One region of the Priestia filamentosa genome, then DNA from elsewhere that is predicted to be linked to it. Evidence: riboswitches for the same ligand, from Rfam matches in the RefSeq annotation. Region 1 holds a riboswitch; the other holds the start of a gene.
What was found. A riboswitch is a leader RNA that binds a small molecule or an ion and turns the genes downstream of it on or off. The one in region 1 is predicted to bind preQ1.

Region 1 (8,801 bases):
GAGAAAATGTTCTTTTTCAACTACAAGTTCATCTATCTCTCCCTTTTTCAATGCGTCAAGCTGCTCATTTGCTTCTTCTCTATCCACTAAAAACACCTCTTTTATACTTATAGCTCATCTTTCTTATTCATACGCTCTAAAATACGGCGCTTCTGATATAGCATTATACCAGCTTCTGCAACGTCCTGCATCATTGACTTATTAATAAATGCTCCAAAAAAAACACCTGCAATAGGGACAAGTTGAAAAAGTTTCTTCCATCCAAAGTTATCTCTATACGTGTAGACTACCTCACGCCATCCTTGCAGCTGTGAAGCCATTGCAGCATATTCATATTCTCCGTTACGGTAAAGAGCTAAATCCTCTAGAATAGCTTTTTTTCCAACAACATCAGCAGAAGAAAATTGCAGGCATTTTACGATAAAAGCCCGCTCTTTTTTATCATTTGGATCATATCCATAGCAAACTGCTATATCTTGAAGCGTTTTAAGTGACAGCCCAAGCAAGGCAGGAATATCAACAGCAAGGGTAAATACTCCCCCAAAACCTGTGGTTGCTCCTTGAACTGTTGCCATATTCCCTCTGTTTTTTTGAATGCTTTCACTTACAGCATTCATTACAGCTACAGGAACTTTGTCTATGTCTTCTATTGTTTCTGGATTAATTCCATTATTTTGCTCACGCAAACGTTTTAGTACGCCCTTTTCACTTGTTAAATACTTTCCTCCACTTTGAACAAAGCTTCCTAGCTCATCTAGCAAAGAACCAATTTTCTTTTGAATAAAAGCAGGCGTTAATTTATCTATAATTTTAAAAGGAATACGGCTGAAACGTTCCCAAAACCATAAGCCCTTTTGATCTTTTTCCCATTCTTCAATTTCTTTTAACATCTCTTGAAGTGTTTCTCTATTTTCCATCCGCTCTCTCCTTACTTTCAAAAACTTCAGCTTTCATCATAATACGTTTAAAACAGAGATAAAGTTTCAACTTAAATAGGGCTTCTTTCCCTTTTTTATCTTAACCAAAACTATACCCCAAATTACTTACAATGTCAGTTCAAATGTGCTATTTTTATAGAAATGTCTTTACTGATTTTGTTTTTTAAGGCAAAATATTTAAAAAAGTAATTTTCAAAAAAATGAAACTTTTTTTAATCAGTAATCGTTAATGTTATTAAAACGCTTTTGTAAAGGGGAGAGAGCATGAAGATTGCGGAGATTGGAAACGTTATTCAGTTTAAGGATGGATTGAAAGGAATTGTAGAAAAAGTAAACGAAAACTCTGTTATCGTTGATCTTACGTACATGAGCAACTTTCGAGAATTAGATTTAGAACATAAAACCGTTGTGAACCATAAAAACTATCAAATTATTGAAGAAACCCTATAGATTAAAAAAACGCAGTAGAGTCTCTACCGCGTTTTTTTACTGTGTTTATCTATAACCTGTTTCTTTTGCTCTTTTGTTAAAATGCCGATTTTATAAAATAAATAAGCGTATTTCTGAACTTTGTTCACCGTATTTCGCTCCTTTTTACTCTATTATATGGCAGAGGTAAAAAAAGTTTCCTTAACGCAATAATAAACCAAGCCCTTTTCAAAAAGCAAGAAAAAAAGCTAGAGCTTTTGCTCTAGCTTACATATGTTGTACAGATTGTTGGTTCACTACTTCATTACAATGGCCATTAAAAATTTCATCACTTTCGTGAACATGAACCCCATTTTGTTCAACTAATGCTGCTGCAACCATTGCTTTTGCAACATTTTCACATTTAATTGGTTTATATTTACGATATTTTCCTACAAAAGCAAAAGAGAACAGTCTCATTAAACTAAAGATTGTTTTCTCATATAATCCTATCCGTTCTCTTTTTCCGATCAGAACTGATGGACGGAAAAAATGGGTAGATCGAATATAAAGCTGACAAATGTCTTCCTCTGCCTGCCCTTTTACTTTAATGTAGAAAAAAGGTGAGCGCAGATTAGCACCTATTGAGGTTACTGCTAAAAAGCTTCGAGCCTTTTGACTTTCTGCACATTTTGCTGCAGCAAGAGGGTACTCATAATCCGCTTTTAAAAACTGTGCTTTTGTCCCTGATTGTTTCATTGTTGATCCAATACAGCAAAAAACATGGTCAACTTCAAATTCCTTCTCATACTCTTTTAAGTCATCAAAACTCGTGCGGATTTGACGAAGTTTTTCATGTTGAATAGGTAATGTTTTTTGTACAAATACCGTTACTTTTTCATACAGCTTGTTGTCTAATAAAAGGTGCAAAAGCTCTTTTCCAATAAGACCCTCAGCGCCAAGCAACACTGCTGAACGTTGTTCCACTGCTCTCACCTTCTTATACCATTTTTCCCTAGAGAATACTTAAGTGACACTTATGAAAAGTGTCACTTATACGTTAACGGTTATCAATTTTCTCTGGATAAAGATCATGATTCATTAGACGATGTTCGGCAATACGTTCGTATTTTGTCCCTGGTTTTCCATAGTTTACATACGGGTCAATTGAAATACCACCACGTGGTGTAAATTTCCCCCATACTTCAATGTAACGTGGATCCATAAGCTCGATTAAATCGTTCATAATGATATTCATGCAGTCTTCATGAAAATCTCCATGATTTCTGAAACTAAATAAATACAGTTTTAATGATTTACTTTCAACCATCTTTTGATCTGGAATATAGCTAATATAAATTGTAGCAAAATCTGGTTGATTTGTTTTAGGACAAAGACTTGTAAACTCAGGACAGTTAAACTTTACAAAATAATCGCGATTTGGATGTTTATTATCAAACGATTCCAGCACTTCTGGAGAATAGTGAAAAGTATATTCTGTTCCCTGATTTCCTAGTAATGTTACACCTTCAAGTTCTTCATTTTTACGACCAGTCAATTGTCGTTCCCCACTTTCTACGCTAGTCATTCTAACAGCGTTTTTCATTTTTGTGAATAGTTCTGTGCATATTTTTTATTAAAAATTTTTTTCCTTTTATACACCGCGCTTGTTTCCCCACACAAGAGTATGAAGTTGAGGCAAAACACGGGCATGATTCATTTTTTTAGATCCCACGGCTTTATCAATAAGCCACTCATACTTTACGAGAAGATTGTTCAGTAAGTCCTCATCATTTGCTGTTGTCACATCATCGTTTCCAACCTGCAAATAAAAAGAAACGTCGGGATAGCGACTGTGAATAGCTTCCGCAAATTCAAAGTCTTCATCATTAAAAACAACCACTTTCAAACTTACATGGTTAAGACGTTCTCCTTGTTTAAGTCGCTCCATCACTTCATCAAGAACTTCCAAGTTTGGTTTCATCTTAGAACTTGGAGGTTTTGGAGAGATTGTTAGATCATTGATTTTCAAAAACCAGTCTTGATAGCGACTTCCTTGTGTTTCAAGACCTGTTTCAATTCCTTTTTGTGAAAGAAGGTCAATAAGTTCATCTAAATGTTTTAAGAGCGCTGGATTCCCTCCAGAGATTGTTACATGATTAAAGTGCTCTCCACCTATGTCAAACAACTTCTGTAAAATTTCTGAAGCCTCCATCATTTTAATATCTTCTTTTGCAGAACCGTCCCATGTAAAAGAGGAATCGCACCAAGCGCAGGAGTAATCACAACCTGCTGTACGCACAAACATAGTCTTACGCCCAACGACCATTCCTTCCCCTTGAATGGTTGGACCGAATATTTCTAAGACGGGAATTTTATGACTCACTTTTCTTCCCTCTTTTCGGACGATACACAACATAACTTGTTGGCGTTTCTCGCAAGAAGACTTGCAAACAAACTGGTTTGTTTTCTAATGTATCTAAATGCTTTTGAATGCGCTCATAAATTGTACGTGCAACAACCTCTGTTGTCGGAAAGAAGTTAGGATCACGGTCATCAAATGCTTCATGATCATTTAACAACGTATGATCAAACTCTTTTGCCACAAGTTTTTTCAAACTTTGAAAATTTACTAAAAATCCTGTTTCATCAAGCTCGTCACCTGCGATAGTCACGTTAGCAAAGTACGTGTGACCGTGCATGTTTTGACATGCTCCTGCACTTTCATGAGGAACAAAGTGAGCTGATGCAAAATGCATATCTTTGTTTAGTTCATAGCTAAAATCATGAGCGACGCTCGGATAAATTTGCTGTAGCATTTTTCTCCTCCTCTTTCTCAGCCAAGTATTGATCAAGCCCATTTTTTCTTAGTTTACATGCTGGGCATTCTCCACAGCCATCAGCTTTGATGCCGTTATAACATGTAAGCGTGTTATAGCGAATATAATCGAGAGCACCAAGCTCATCAGCTAATTTCCACGTATCTTTTTTATCAATCCACATTAGTGGCGTATGAATTACAAAGTTATGATCCATTGATAAGTTAAGCGTAACATTTAATGATTTAACAAAAATATCTCGGCAATCTGGGTATCCCGAGAAGTCTGTTTCACAAACCCCTGTTACAAGATGGCGCGCACCCTTCCCTTTTGCCATAATCGAAGCAAATGATAAGAAGAGCAAGTTTCGGCCGTCCACAAACGTTGTTGGAAGCTCTCCTTCCTTCTCCTCTATTTCAATATCAGATCGCGTAAGAGCATTTGGAGCAAGCTGATTTAATAAAGACATATCAAGCACTGTATTTTCTACACCAAGATCTTTTGCAATTTCTTCCGCAACTTCTATTTCTTTATTGTGTCTTTGTCCATAATGAAACGTCACCGTCTCAACTTCTTCAAAGTTTTCAAGTGCCCAAAATAGACACGTTGTGCTATCTTGTCCACCACTAAATACAACAACTGCTTTCTCATTTTTCAACACGAACAACTCCTTAACAAACTTAATTTATGCACAAAAAAAGCGAACTTTTAAAAAGTTCGCTTCACTTATCATTGTAAAAAAATACCTAAATATAACTAGAGCAACCGAAAAAAGACCATAGCTTTCCCCTGTTCAAAAAGCGGAGCTATCGTGTTGCTTAGTTTTTTATCGAGGGAGTTTGCGAACCTCTCCCATGCAAGGGCATGGATTTTCAATATATTTTTCTATCCTACTATAGCATATCTTTTTTACTGAGGACAGGTTTTTATTTATATCTCATCAAAAAAGCTAACAAATGTGTTAGCTTTTTTACAATACTATTATTTTTCCTTTTTGTTTGGATAAGGACTTGTTTCTGAAGCAAGCTCTTCGAATGTTTTCACTTTCCCATGTGGCTGTTGAGTTTGCTTTCGGACATTCCATTGACGCTCTTGTTCATGCTTTGACTTTGTCAAACTTCTCATTCCTTTCTCTATCCATTCCTTTATTAGACTACACTTTTCCTCGTATTTTATCCGCTTCCTTTTTATATAATAAGGAAGATTTCCTGCAAAAAAAGGTTTGAAGGAAACTCATAGTGTAAAATAGTAAAGAAAAGGATTTTTATCCATACATGCAATTTACTTACGGCAGAGAAGGTGAAATTATGGGCATCGGCAAAAGAATGTTAACACGCTATATGTCAAAAGCTATTCCATTTGTTAAAAATAAAAAGCGTAGCGCGTCTCTTTTAACAGGAGTTATTCACAAAGTAAAAAAACGTTCTTTCAAACAAAGCAAAGAAGAGCTTACATGGCTTATCAATATGTTTAGGGACTGGATTAAAGGAGACTATCCTAATATCCCTAAACGCACATTACTCACTGTAGCAGGCACTCTTCTTTATGTTCTGTCTCCTATTGACCTTGTTCCAGATTTTTTATTTCTGATTGGTGTCTTAGATGATTTTGCTGTCATCAGTTTTGCAATGAAACAAATTGAAAAAGATATTAACCAGTACAAAGCCTGGTTTCAAAGTCAAAAGCGACCTCTTGAGCTACCGGAAGATACTATTTCTTCTACAAAATAAAAATAAGCTACTGTAAAAGTAGCTTATTTTTTTAAATGAGCTTGAAACCAGTTTTGAATCTCTGCATCTGTTTCTTTTTCATATTGACTTAATGGATGATCTCCATTTGGGTAAATAACAAGCTTCACTTCCTTGCTCTCATCTTGTAACTTCTTCACAAGCTTCTCTGCTTGTGTATAGTGAACAAGCTTGTCATTTGTTCCATGCAAAAGCAACAGTGGAGAATTCACTTTGTCAGGCCAATATACAACAGAGCGAGATCTATAAGCATCTTTGCTTTCTTGGGGGGGACCAACAATTTGATCTAATACTTCTTTCATTTTAGGACCGCGCTGATCATAAAACTGAAACATATCTGTAATGCCTGATTTAACAACGACTGCATCAAACTTTATATTATTCTTCATTAAAAGATATGTCATCATACCGCCTCTTGAATATCCAAGCGCAACTTTGTGATTTTCATCCGTATATGGAAGACCTTCAGCATAATTTAAAAGATTTATAACATCATGAATATCTTGTCCTCCATATGTTTCGGTTCCTTCACTTCCACCGTTGCCACGATATTGACTTGCAATTACAACATATCCTCTACTTGCCCATGAGGCGAGGTAAGCTAACCTTTCCTCATTAATTTGGCTATAATGACCATGACCGCCTCTATTATATACAAGAATAGGCCACTTTCCTTCCGTTCCTTTTGGCTTTAGCAAATATCCTTTGATTTTCAGCTCATCGCTAGGATATGTTAGTTCATACGTATCAACGCTATTTTGATATGAAGAGGAAACGTGAATTTTACGTTGAATATCATTGCTTCCCTCTCCTCTTGTTCCAACAAAAAGCAAAAAGCTACAGATGACAACTCCTACAAGTAGTAGGATTGCTTTTTTCATGTTCTTCTCTCCTATGCTCAAAATGGTGTTTATAGTATGTGCTTAACAATGATGATTTTATAGTTGGTAATAAAGTGAAACTTTTTACAAAGATTGGTTCTTATGAATCTTTTCAGTAAGAAAAAGGATTTAATATAGTTCTAATTTCTTTCTTATGAAGATTTTTTAGCTACTCCAATCCCTGTATAAGCAAATATAATTGAAAATAATGGACAGAACAATAGGAAAAAAGCCCACGGAACATACGTTTGTACAGAGACGCCTAGGACCTGAGAAATGAATGCACCGCTTACTCCCCACGGAATAAGGGGATTTACAAGCGTTCCTGCGTCTTCTAATGTACGAGCTAAGTTTTTATTTTCTAATCCGTACTTATTATATAAAGGCTTGAAAGTTTGACCTGGAAGTAAGACTGATAAATATTGTTCTCCTGTAATAAGGTTAACACCAATACTAGCTAGAGCTGTTGAAAAAATAACGTCTCCGCTTCGCTTTATTAGTGAAATAATTCCTTCAAGGAAGGCAGTAATAACGCCAACAGTCTTCATTAATCCCCCAAGTGATAAAGCAATCATAACGAGAGACACAGAACTCATCATTGATTGAAGACCGCCTCTATTTACAATACCGTCTACAATTTTATTACCTGAATCAATGCTTACACCATCTTGCAATGCTAGCAATACTTCTCCTATTGCAAACTGAGGTTGCACAAGAACAGTTGTGATAAAAGCTGTTAAAATACCAATAATGAGAGTTGGAATAACATCTTTTCTTCTAATAGATAAGAAGAGAACAATAAGGGGAGAAATTAATGTTAACAAGCTCAACGTAAATTCATTTGATAAAACCTCTTTAACAGCTGCAATCTGCTCGTAATCAAGATTTTCTGCAGCATTTCCTTGCAGCCCTAGGACTAAAAAGAGAACAGAGCTTAATAACAAACTTGGCACCGTCGTCCACATCATATGACGAATATGTGTGAACATATCGACTTCTACAATCCCTGCTGCAAAATTAGTGGTGTCTGAAAGAGGAGACATTTTATCTCCAAATGCAGCTCCTGAAATAATAGCTCCAGCAGCAAGGGCAGGATCGACGCCCATTACAGAAGAAATACCCATAAGTGCTACTCCAACAGTACTAACTGTTGTAAACGTACTTCCTGTAAAAGTAGAAATTAAAATCGTAATAAATAAACTACTTACTAAGAAATAGTGCGGAGACAAAAAGTCAAATCCAAAATAAAGAATCGTTGGAATTGTACCGCTCATCATCCATACAGAAATTAATACACCTACTAATGAAAGGATTAGAATGGGTTTAATACCTAATGAAATCCCCTCTATAATTCCTTTTTCAAGTTCTTTCCATTTGATACCCTTTATAAAGCCAAAAAAGCCTAAAAGGATAACGCTACCTAGAATAGGAATATGAGGAGGAACTTTAAAAATAAATAAACAAACAAAAATGAGGGCTAATATAAGAACAATAATTCCGAGTGCTTCTATAAATGATAATTTCTTTTTCATGCTAATACGAGACTCCTTTTCTACTTCAACGCTTTTGTGCAACAGAGTAAATTATAACGTCTTCCACTGTCTTCTGTAAATTTTCTTTTATTTCAGTTTTTAAGAGCAGTTTACTTGCGTAAAAAAACGGGAAGATTTATACTGAACTTCACCATTTAATATTAATTTCTCAAAAAAAGCAGAGCCAATTTCTTGTTATCCTCACGAGTAAAGTGTATGATAAGAACCACAAAGGTCAAAGATAGTCAAACAAAACTCTTGATAAACAAAATTAAAAGGTGTACAATAGCCTTACAAAGGTCAAAGATAGTCAAAGTCAAAGCAAAATTTTTGACTTTATCACTCTATTTTTGATATAACTTTTAAAATTACTATTGGTTTTATAGAGACAGATATATAGGAGGCAGATATATGATGTTATGTCAAAACTGTGGTCACAACAAAGCCAATATTCAGCTAAATCTTCAAATTAATG
Region 2 (8,801 bases), on a different contig from region 1:
GGAGCTTGGCTCATTTGTTCTTGAAGCGCTCTATATTCTTTAGGAGTAATCGTTTTCAAATCTAGTTTTGGCATACTATTCATCTGATCAAGCATCATTTTAATTTTAGGATTTAAAGACAACCAAAAAACCACCTTTCTTATATCATTTACTACTTTTAGTATACCCTCCTTTTATAGATAGTTCAGCTTTAAAGCTTATCTCAATAGGCTAAAAAGAGCTATCAGTCTCGATAGCTCTTTTTCCTCTATGCTCGTCCAACAACTGCAATTGTTTTTTCTTCGATTACATGACCTTCAATTGCTCTATAAAATTCATTAAGATAATAGCCGTCTCTTAAATTAAGCTCTGTGTCTAGCGCATATACAACAAGTGTATAGTCATGATCTTTATCAGGAGGTGTTGGGCCCCCGTACTGCTGTGTAATTTTTGGGTCTTTATGGCCTGCTACTGGGGAAGCATAGCTTGTGTTCCCTTGAACAAATGGAAACGGCTTTTCATCACTTGCATTTTCCGGAAGCTCTTTAACCTCCGCTGGAATATTCGCTACAAGCCAATGAATCCATGCAAAATTACAAACTGGTACTGAATCATAATCAATAAGAGTTAACGCTAAACTTTTAGCATTTTCAGGCACATTTTCAAATGAAATTGGAAAAGAAACGTATGGAACACCATCTCTTAAATATTCTTCTGAAGCTTGCTTTCCATACTTGTCTGCTAAAGAACCGTTTTCCGTCGTTACGTGAACTTTCATCATAAATCATCCCTCATCTCTATTTAATACCCAATTTTGGATATATCTATGATAACTTATCTTTATAAATTCGCGCAATTTTTAGATACTTTCATTTTACTTTGTTGGTTTATATGTAACGATTTCCTCTCCTCTTTGAGACTGACCGTTTTTCACACACGAATATGTAACATATAAAATAGTATCCTTACTCTCTTCAAGCTTTCCAACATATAATCTGACAGATTTATAGTTTGTATTTTCGTCTACATTGCTTACATCTGCCTCTCCCTCTTGCAGTTTGTAAACATGTCCAGACCAAGGACCTGTGTTACTTGCTGCTCCGAAGCTTCTATTATTCCACCATAAGGGAGCATTCCATACTTCGTTGTAACCCTATTATCCTTTAAATTAAATGTTACCTTATCAAAGGAAGTTGTTCCACTCGCTTTTAATGTTAACTTATCTTTATCTCTTGTAACCTTAATACTTGTATTTTTTCCTTTTACCATTTTCATATCGCTCTGTGAATCTAGGAAAGTTTTATGCTCATCTTCTAAAATCCTTAACAACTATAGTTTAACAAAAAACTTTCTAAATAAGGAAAAAGAATTAATCCTAGTTCTTTAGTCTCTAAATTTAGAAACTAAAAGAGAATCTATATTCAACACTTTTTCTTCTTTGCTTTTTTACTATAATAGAGAGAAAGAGAGAAATATGGTATTCTACTTTTATTCTCTCACTTTAAAAAGGAGTTTTTTAACATGAATTCAAAAGAGATGGAACAAAAAATTATTCAAAATTATCAAAAAGACGAAGAAATGATGATTCTTGTTTTTGCACAATGGTGCGTTAACCATGATTTAGATCCTTTTGAGCTATATATACGCGCATACCCTAATCAAAGGGAGAATGCTGCATTAAAACACGCACTCTCCCTTACTGTACCAAAGGATGAAGCTGGGGAAGTTGGGGATAGCACGCTTTTAGGTGTTTTGTCCCTATTTGGAAATGATGATTTAGCATTTGTGGTAACTGAAGAAATGAAAAAAATGAAAGAGAAAAACTAACGAACCTTTTTTTCCTCCTCTACATATAGTGACCACAACGATGTAGAAGGAGGCTTATGTACTATGGATAGTGAGACAAAGGACTATAAAACATACTTAGAAGACTGGGCTAACGATTTATACAGCCATTGGGACTCTCTTTCCTCTCACCGAAAAAATGAAGAAGAATGGCACCAAAAGTGGAATGAATTTGCTCATCTTTTAGAAGAAAATCATGATCAAGATATGCCATATGCTTGTTTTGAACGAGCAAAGGAGCTTTACCTTTTGTGGGAAGACGCCTATGAAGAGAACGAGCGGGATGAAGAAATTCATCACGAGGAAGAGAACCACCAAGATGAAGAGGGTCACCGAGACGAAGTAAATCATCATGGTGAAAAGTCTCGCCCTGCTTTTAATCCTGTACCGATTGGAGGACATACTTTACCTCCTTTACCATATCCGTATGAAGCACTTGAGCCTTATATTGACCGCGAAACAATGAGGCTTCATCATGACAAACATCATCAAACATATGTTGATGGGTTGAACAAAGCAGAGAAAGAAATGAAAAAAGCGCGAAGCAATGGAGATTTTACGCTTATTGCCCATTGGGAACGAGAAGCCGCTTTTCACGGTGCTGGACATTATCTTCATACGCTGTTTTGGAATGTAATGAGTCCAAATGGTGGAGGAAAACCAAGAGGTGAAATACGAAAAGCGATTGATAGCACATTTGGAGGATTTGAACGATTTAAACAACAGTTTACAGAAGCCGCAAACAAAGTAGAAGGATCTGGATGGGGTGTTTTAGTATGGGCTCCCCGTGCTCATCGTGTGGAGATTTTACAAGCTGAAAAACACCAAAACTTAAGTCAATACGATGTTATCCCTCTTCTAGCTCTCGATGTATGGGAGCATTCTTATTATTTGAAATATCAAAATGACCGCAAGAAGTATATTGAGAACTGGTGGAATGTTGTCAATTGGGCACATGTTGAAGAACGTTATCGTGAAGCAATGAAAGTGAAATGGAAGCCATTTTAATATAATATAAATATCGCTCTTTTTTAGTTGTGGAACATCTTGCCTTGGGGTATAATGAGACTATCTCTTACAATGGAAATGTGAACAACAGATTCATTCCTCATAAAAAGGAGCGATATGTTTATGAATATTACGATTTATTATGGAAGTCACGATGATAAAACATTACATACAATGGACTGTTTTGTAGAAGATGAAACAGATGATGAAGGTTCAAACCTTGCATAATCAAAGCATTGATGATACTGATCAATGCTTTTTTTGTTGCTCTTTTTATTATACTGGATGAAAAATAAGAGAAAATCTTCCTTCTCTCTCAATTTTCCCTCTTCTTTTTCTTTACTTTTAGAGAAAAGTGCTGTAATATAGGGGTATAGAACATCTGTTCGTGTTACTAATGCAAGGAGCTGAGCTTATGGCAAGAATGACAAAACATAGTCGTAAAAAAACCTCTTCCCCTACTCTTTCAAATACTGGTTTCATTGGGGCAACGTTCACAGACTTAGATGATTTAACGAAATACGAATACTACTTCTCTCGTAAAAAGCTGCAAATTACACATCACGTGCTTGATGGGCTATTGCAAGGAAGCAGCATTTTATTTTCGCAGCACGGTATTCCTGCGCACATCTCCTGCATCTATTTACCAAAACAAAAGAAAATTGGTCTTGTTTTATCTAAGAAACCCTTCCGCCGGAAAGAAGGAAAAAGTTATTTTATTAACTACCTACGTGAAGTTGGACATTTAAATGAGGATGAAAAAATAAAAGAACATGAAATTTTTAATACAGGCTTTATTGGCGTCATCTTTGCAGATCTCTCTAAAGTCGAACGTTTTACATTTCAATTTGAGTTAGAACTTCTTTCTCAATTTTTAAAAGGCTTAATCATTCCTGCAAAAGAGCTTTTCCTTCGCCATAACATTCAAGCTTATATCTCTTCTGTTGAGCTTACTAATGAAGGGAAAATTGGTTTCGTTCTTTCAAAGAAACCATATGATGAAAGAAAGGAAGCAGACCTTTATTTCATTGAATACTTAAAAGAACGTGGATTATATGAAGACGAAGAAGAATTTATTCCTATACATAGTGAAAAGACTCTTTTTTAAAAAAGAGTCTTTTTTATAGGACTAGCCAGAATGTTTTTACTTTTTTTCTTTCCTTATCTCTTTATTGACGAAACGTGCGCCCTCTTGTATTATTTTTTAGTATTACCGTGGTTCGTAACCCTCCCACGCTAAAAAACTAAGGAGAAATAAATTGATGAATATTAGAACAATAAGTATTAACGCCCTTGTAGCGGCTTTATATATTGCCGTATCTCTTTTAATTCAGCCATTTGGCTTTACGAACATTCAGTTTAGACTTTCTGAGATGTTTAATCATCTTGTTGTATTTAACAAGAAGTTCATTTTTGGTATCGTCATTGGAGTTTTCTTAACAAATTTACTATTCTCACCGCTTGGAGCATATGATCTTGTATTTGGCGTTCTTCAATCTCTTATAGCTCTACTTGTTACAATTGGAGTAGGCCGCTATATAAAGAACTTATGGGCTCGTATGATGATGAATACAGCTATTTTTACAGTAACAATGTTTATTATCGCCTTTGAGCTGCACTTAGCATTAGGACTTCCCTTCCTTTTCACATGGCTCACAACTGCTGTTGGTGAATTCGTTGTGATGTTTATCGGCGCTTTTATCATGATGGCTTTAGATAAAAAATTATCTTTCAAAACGCTCTTGAATTAAAAGAGAAAAAGCAAAAGGCTTCCTTATGACAGGAAGCCTTTTTATTATGAGAACCATTATATAAAGTCCTCACAAGATTAATTAATGCGCATAAACTAGGATTGTGATATTCAACTATATGTGAAAGGATATAATTACTGTGTATCCTCTTTATACTACCTCCCATCATCTCAAACAAGAAACTTTATTAAAGGTTAACCCATGGGTACAATATGGTTTAAATGAAGCTCAAAAAACATCTATCCCTCATGCAATGATGGAAATAGCAGCTATCACTTATTTGATGGGTAAAGGATATGATGCACGAATAGCACATCAAATTGTCGAGTCATGGGAAATTAATGAAACCTTTTATCTGTAATAAATGAACAGATAAATGATTATGTTAAGAATCCTGTTCAATATGTGAATTATAAATACACAAAAAGAGCAAAAAAAAAACGACTTTTTAAAAGAAAAGGTCGTTTTTCTTATCAACAGATTAAATATTAGAGGTTAGGTACCTAAAGGGTGCCTAATCTTGTTTATGTTGCTGGGGAAGAAACTCTAACTGCTGCAAAGTGTGTACTTGGGCTTGCTTGGATCGCACCAGCGGCAGTACTTCTCATTGCTACCTGCACCTGATCTCCAGCATTTAACTGAAGTATCTCAGTAGTCGTTAGGATTGCCGGAATATTACCTGCAAAAGTTTCACTATTTCTTCCCTCAATTATATCGCTATTTATCAGGAAAACCATTTCTAAGGTAAACTCACCCATGATATTCGGTTGAAACTCAACAGATGCAGTGAGCGAATATACCCCATCCGTTTGTGGAATAAATGTAGATGTATTTGGGTTATATTCATTCGCTAAATCAAATTGTTCATTTTGAAAAAGAACTTGGCTAGCAGCGTTTGCGGGAAGAGACTGATTAGCAGTATTATTAATAGCTCTGAATGCTGATAATGTTACGCTACCACTTTTATGATTGGGGTACCAGACTTGTGATTTCTTATAAGGGTAATGCTTACTTATTTTAATCACTCCTTTTTAAATAAAAAAAGATTTTGAAACTCTCTTTTTAAGGTAGAATTGAAAGGAAAAGAAGCTGACAACCAAAAGTTCACTTTCACAATTTTTGGGGTCAGCCTCTTTTATCCATAAGGAGAGATGATTCAAAGCATAATCCATTTAACAATATGAAAAGGTATAAATATTTTCATATTACTAATATTTTTTCTTGCGGTCGCAATCATGATCTTCTTTGAAGTAAAGATATCCTTTTAGAATAAATTTCTTTTTCTCATCTTTATCATCATGTTTACAATCATCTTTATCTTCATATTTACGACGATCCTCTTGCTCTTCACAATAACATTTTACTTTTTTAAATTTATCATGTTTGTCATGTTTATCATAACAAGAGTCTTTTTTATCATAATCATATTCAAATTCATACATAGACATGTTCACCTCCTCACATCTTATATGTAATATCATATGAAATTGTTAGAGCAAAGATTGGATGAATATTACATGTCAAAAACCTGTTTTGGCCTAAAACTATAAACTTACTCTTTAAAAAAGGCATGAATGATTAAAATTACCTTAATAGAAGGTTTTATCTATCTATTTCTAATAAGGACCATTTCAACTAATAGGAAAGATATCGAAGCGAATAATAGGTTATTTTGTTATATTAAAAAAAGGTTGGGTAACTAGACGCCGAACCCTTTTCAATGCTTATAATTACGTTACGTTAACTAACTTTACATACCTTATCCATCTCGAAAGAAAACAACTACCTTCATAAGAAGATAGCTGTTTTCTACTAACAATATGATTTGTAGTCAATGCCCATGGCGTCTTGAGTAGTTCACTCAAAGGAGCTTCACCGCTTCCCATGCACTCTTTTAAAGGTGATCCGCTATTTCTTAACCAATTGGATAAAACAGGACCCCCTCTATTTCCCTAACGCATACAATCAATTTCTTATATTTAAGTAAAAAAGCTCTTATCAATGTAATAAGAGTTTTTACTTAAATGTTTTTAGTTAATCTACAGGTTGCGTATTTTTCAAAATAAATTCTTAACTTTTATTGTCAAATAGGAATTCGTGACATAGTTTTAATTAAATTTCATTTCAAAGCTACCATTTAGGATTTCTCTGAAATCACGTTTTTCTCGGTGCAAACCAACCAATTAGGGCAATACCGACTAATACTCCGTAGAAAATTAACGTCCAAGCTGTACTGTGAGGAAAATCATGATCTAAGAACCCAATATCCTCATGGGCAAGGGTAATGACAGCAAGTTTGACACCGACCCAAGCAACAATGACATATGCTGTTGTTTCCAATGCTGGACGTTTTGCAAGAAGCTGCACAAACCAGGTTGCTGCAAACTTAATTAAGATAAGGCCAGCAATACCGCCAAGAAGAACAACAATAAACTGTCCTCCATCCATACCGCCAAAATCGCCGAGCGGTGAATCTGGAAGACCAAGGGCAAGAGCAACCGCAGCTAGTATCGAATCAATTGCAAAAGCAAGGTCAGCTAGCGCAATCTTTGCCACTGTCGGCCAGAAACCTTTTCCAGCGGCTTCCTTTTCATCATCCTTATGAATATCCTTATTCTTTTTTCCGAAACGCGCCTGAATAACATGTTTTAAACCTAAGTAAAGAAGATAAGCTGCTCCTATCGCCTGTATCTGCCAGACGTTTGCGATAAAAGAAATAGCAAAAAGAGCAACAAATCGAAAAACAAAGGCCATAATGATACCATAATTGATAGCTCTTCTTTTTTCATTTTCGGGTAAATGCTTGGCTATAACTGCTAGTACAAGAGCATTGTCAGCCGATAACAATCCTTCTAATCCGATTAGAACTAACAATGCCCAAGCATACTCTAGCCATAGTGACTCCATCCTCTTCTCCCCTTTCTAAAAATAAATTATCCTTTAAAAGTTCTGCTAACATTAGACTTTCCCATTAAGTCATAAGTAATTCTATAAAATACATCTTAATGATTTTGATAATTTTTCTCTTCCTCTATTTGGAACCTCAACTCTTTATATGTATTGAAAAACTAACATAATAAAAACGCAAAGAAAAAATTGCTTAAGAAAAGAGCTGTTACAAAAATTGCACCATACCCATGCCTCCTTTCTAATTGTAGTAGAATCAATAATAAAAGAAACACAAGGCATTTTTAGAGAATGATGATGTAGGAATGACTATGACCATTTATGCTCATGTGGTAAAAGTTTTTTCACTTTTAAGCTGTATACCTATTCATTTCTAGTTAACATCATACATCTTCAATGAATTGTCATATCTCTCCATACTTAATCATAAAAGAGAAAGAACATTACATAGGGAGTTGAAGGTTATGCGAACACCTTATAGAAGATGGGCAGAACATCCTTATCCAGGAGAACAAACCCTTCCGAAAGGCGCACCTGAAGCAGGATATTGGCCAATGTTTTTTATAAAAAGAGAAGGAAGTAACAATTTTTCAGATCCATTTCAGCGCCGCATCAATTGGAACATTAGAAAACCTGAGACCATTGATTGGGATAGAGAATTGCTAATTGTAGAGCAAACATTGGCTTCCTTAACATCGCAACAGGCTCAAATCGCACGATACTGGGGTACAGGCGAACTAACTTCCAAAATTACCCCTATGATTTATAATCTCGCTGAAAAATATAGAATGGGTTCCCCCTATACCGCTAGAATATTAGGTTATTTTCATGCTGCCATAAATGATGTATGTGTTATAACATGGTTTTTAAAATATCTATGGGATGTAGCACGTCCAAATCAGTACAATAGAAATATATCCCCCGTTCTATTTACCCCACGTTTTCCAGCTTATCCTTCTGCACATGCAACAATTGCAGGATGCTCAGAAGCAATAGTAAATTATTTCTTCCCTCAGGAGTCCTTTACAATGAGTCAATTGATGAAACAAAGTGCTCAATCTCGTTTATATGCTGGAGTACATTTTAAAGTTGATAATGATGAAGGGTTAAAACTTGGTAGACAAGTAGGAGAAATAGTAGTACAGGTATTACGAGCTCAACATAATGAATAAAATGATTACATGAAATAAAATAAATGGTAACTAATAATGTAAAAGTAGGAGCCTTATTTCAGTGGATTCTCATCAAGGTCAGGAAGCTGACCATCCTAAGAGTAGTATGGATAATAAAAAGCACATTATCAAATGTATA

Region 2: linked by a shared signal. The riboswitch ahead of B9N79_RS13295 (QueT transporter family protein) and the one ahead of queC (7-cyano-7-deazaguanine synthase QueC) in region 1 are both predicted to bind preQ1.

What each region holds. Positions count from the first base shown of each region.
Region 1 is NZ_FXAJ01000003.1:97,187-105,987, reverse strand. Features, by position in the region: gene B9N79_RS14040 (hypothetical protein) at 1-87, opposite strand, end outside; gene B9N79_RS14035 (EcsC family protein) at 108-917, opposite strand; gene B9N79_RS14030 (YkvS family protein) at 1,203-1,388, shown strand; gene B9N79_RS14025 (NAD-dependent epimerase/dehydratase family protein) at 1,635-2,333, opposite strand; gene queF (preQ(1) synthase) at 2,407-2,904, opposite strand; gene queE (7-carboxy-7-deazaguanine synthase QueE) at 3,001-3,732, opposite strand; gene queD (6-carboxytetrahydropterin synthase QueD) at 3,722-4,165, opposite strand; gene queC (7-cyano-7-deazaguanine synthase QueC) at 4,131-4,823, opposite strand; PreQ1 riboswitch class I at 4,978-5,021, opposite strand; gene B9N79_RS26595 (DUF6254 family protein) at 5,147-5,281, opposite strand; gene B9N79_RS14000 (YkvA family protein) at 5,473-5,895, shown strand; gene B9N79_RS13995 (alpha/beta hydrolase family protein) at 5,919-6,794, opposite strand; gene nhaC (Na+/H+ antiporter NhaC) at 6,947-8,326, opposite strand; gene B9N79_RS13985 (ATP-dependent Clp protease ATP-binding subunit) at 8,741-8,801, shown strand, end outside.
Region 2 is NZ_FXAJ01000002.1:1,234,656-1,243,456, forward strand. Features, by position in the region: gene B9N79_RS13265 (alpha/beta hydrolase) at 1-122, opposite strand, end outside; gene B9N79_RS13270 (YbhB/YbcL family Raf kinase inhibitor-like protein) at 248-760, opposite strand; gene B9N79_RS13275 (hypothetical protein) at 1,012-1,248, opposite strand; gene B9N79_RS13280 (hypothetical protein) at 1,501-1,806, shown strand; gene B9N79_RS13285 (superoxide dismutase) at 1,870-2,832, shown strand; gene B9N79_RS13290 (hypothetical protein) at 3,248-3,940, shown strand; PreQ1 riboswitch class I at 4,042-4,086, shown strand; gene B9N79_RS13295 (QueT transporter family protein) at 4,095-4,583, shown strand; gene B9N79_RS13300 (hypothetical protein) at 4,723-4,944, shown strand; partial or broken gene B9N79_RS13305 (C1q-like domain-containing protein) at 5,108-5,464, opposite strand; gene B9N79_RS13310 (hypothetical protein) at 5,792-6,031, opposite strand; gene B9N79_RS13315 (TerC family protein) at 6,738-7,490, opposite strand; gene B9N79_RS13320 (vanadium-dependent haloperoxidase) at 7,955-8,662, shown strand.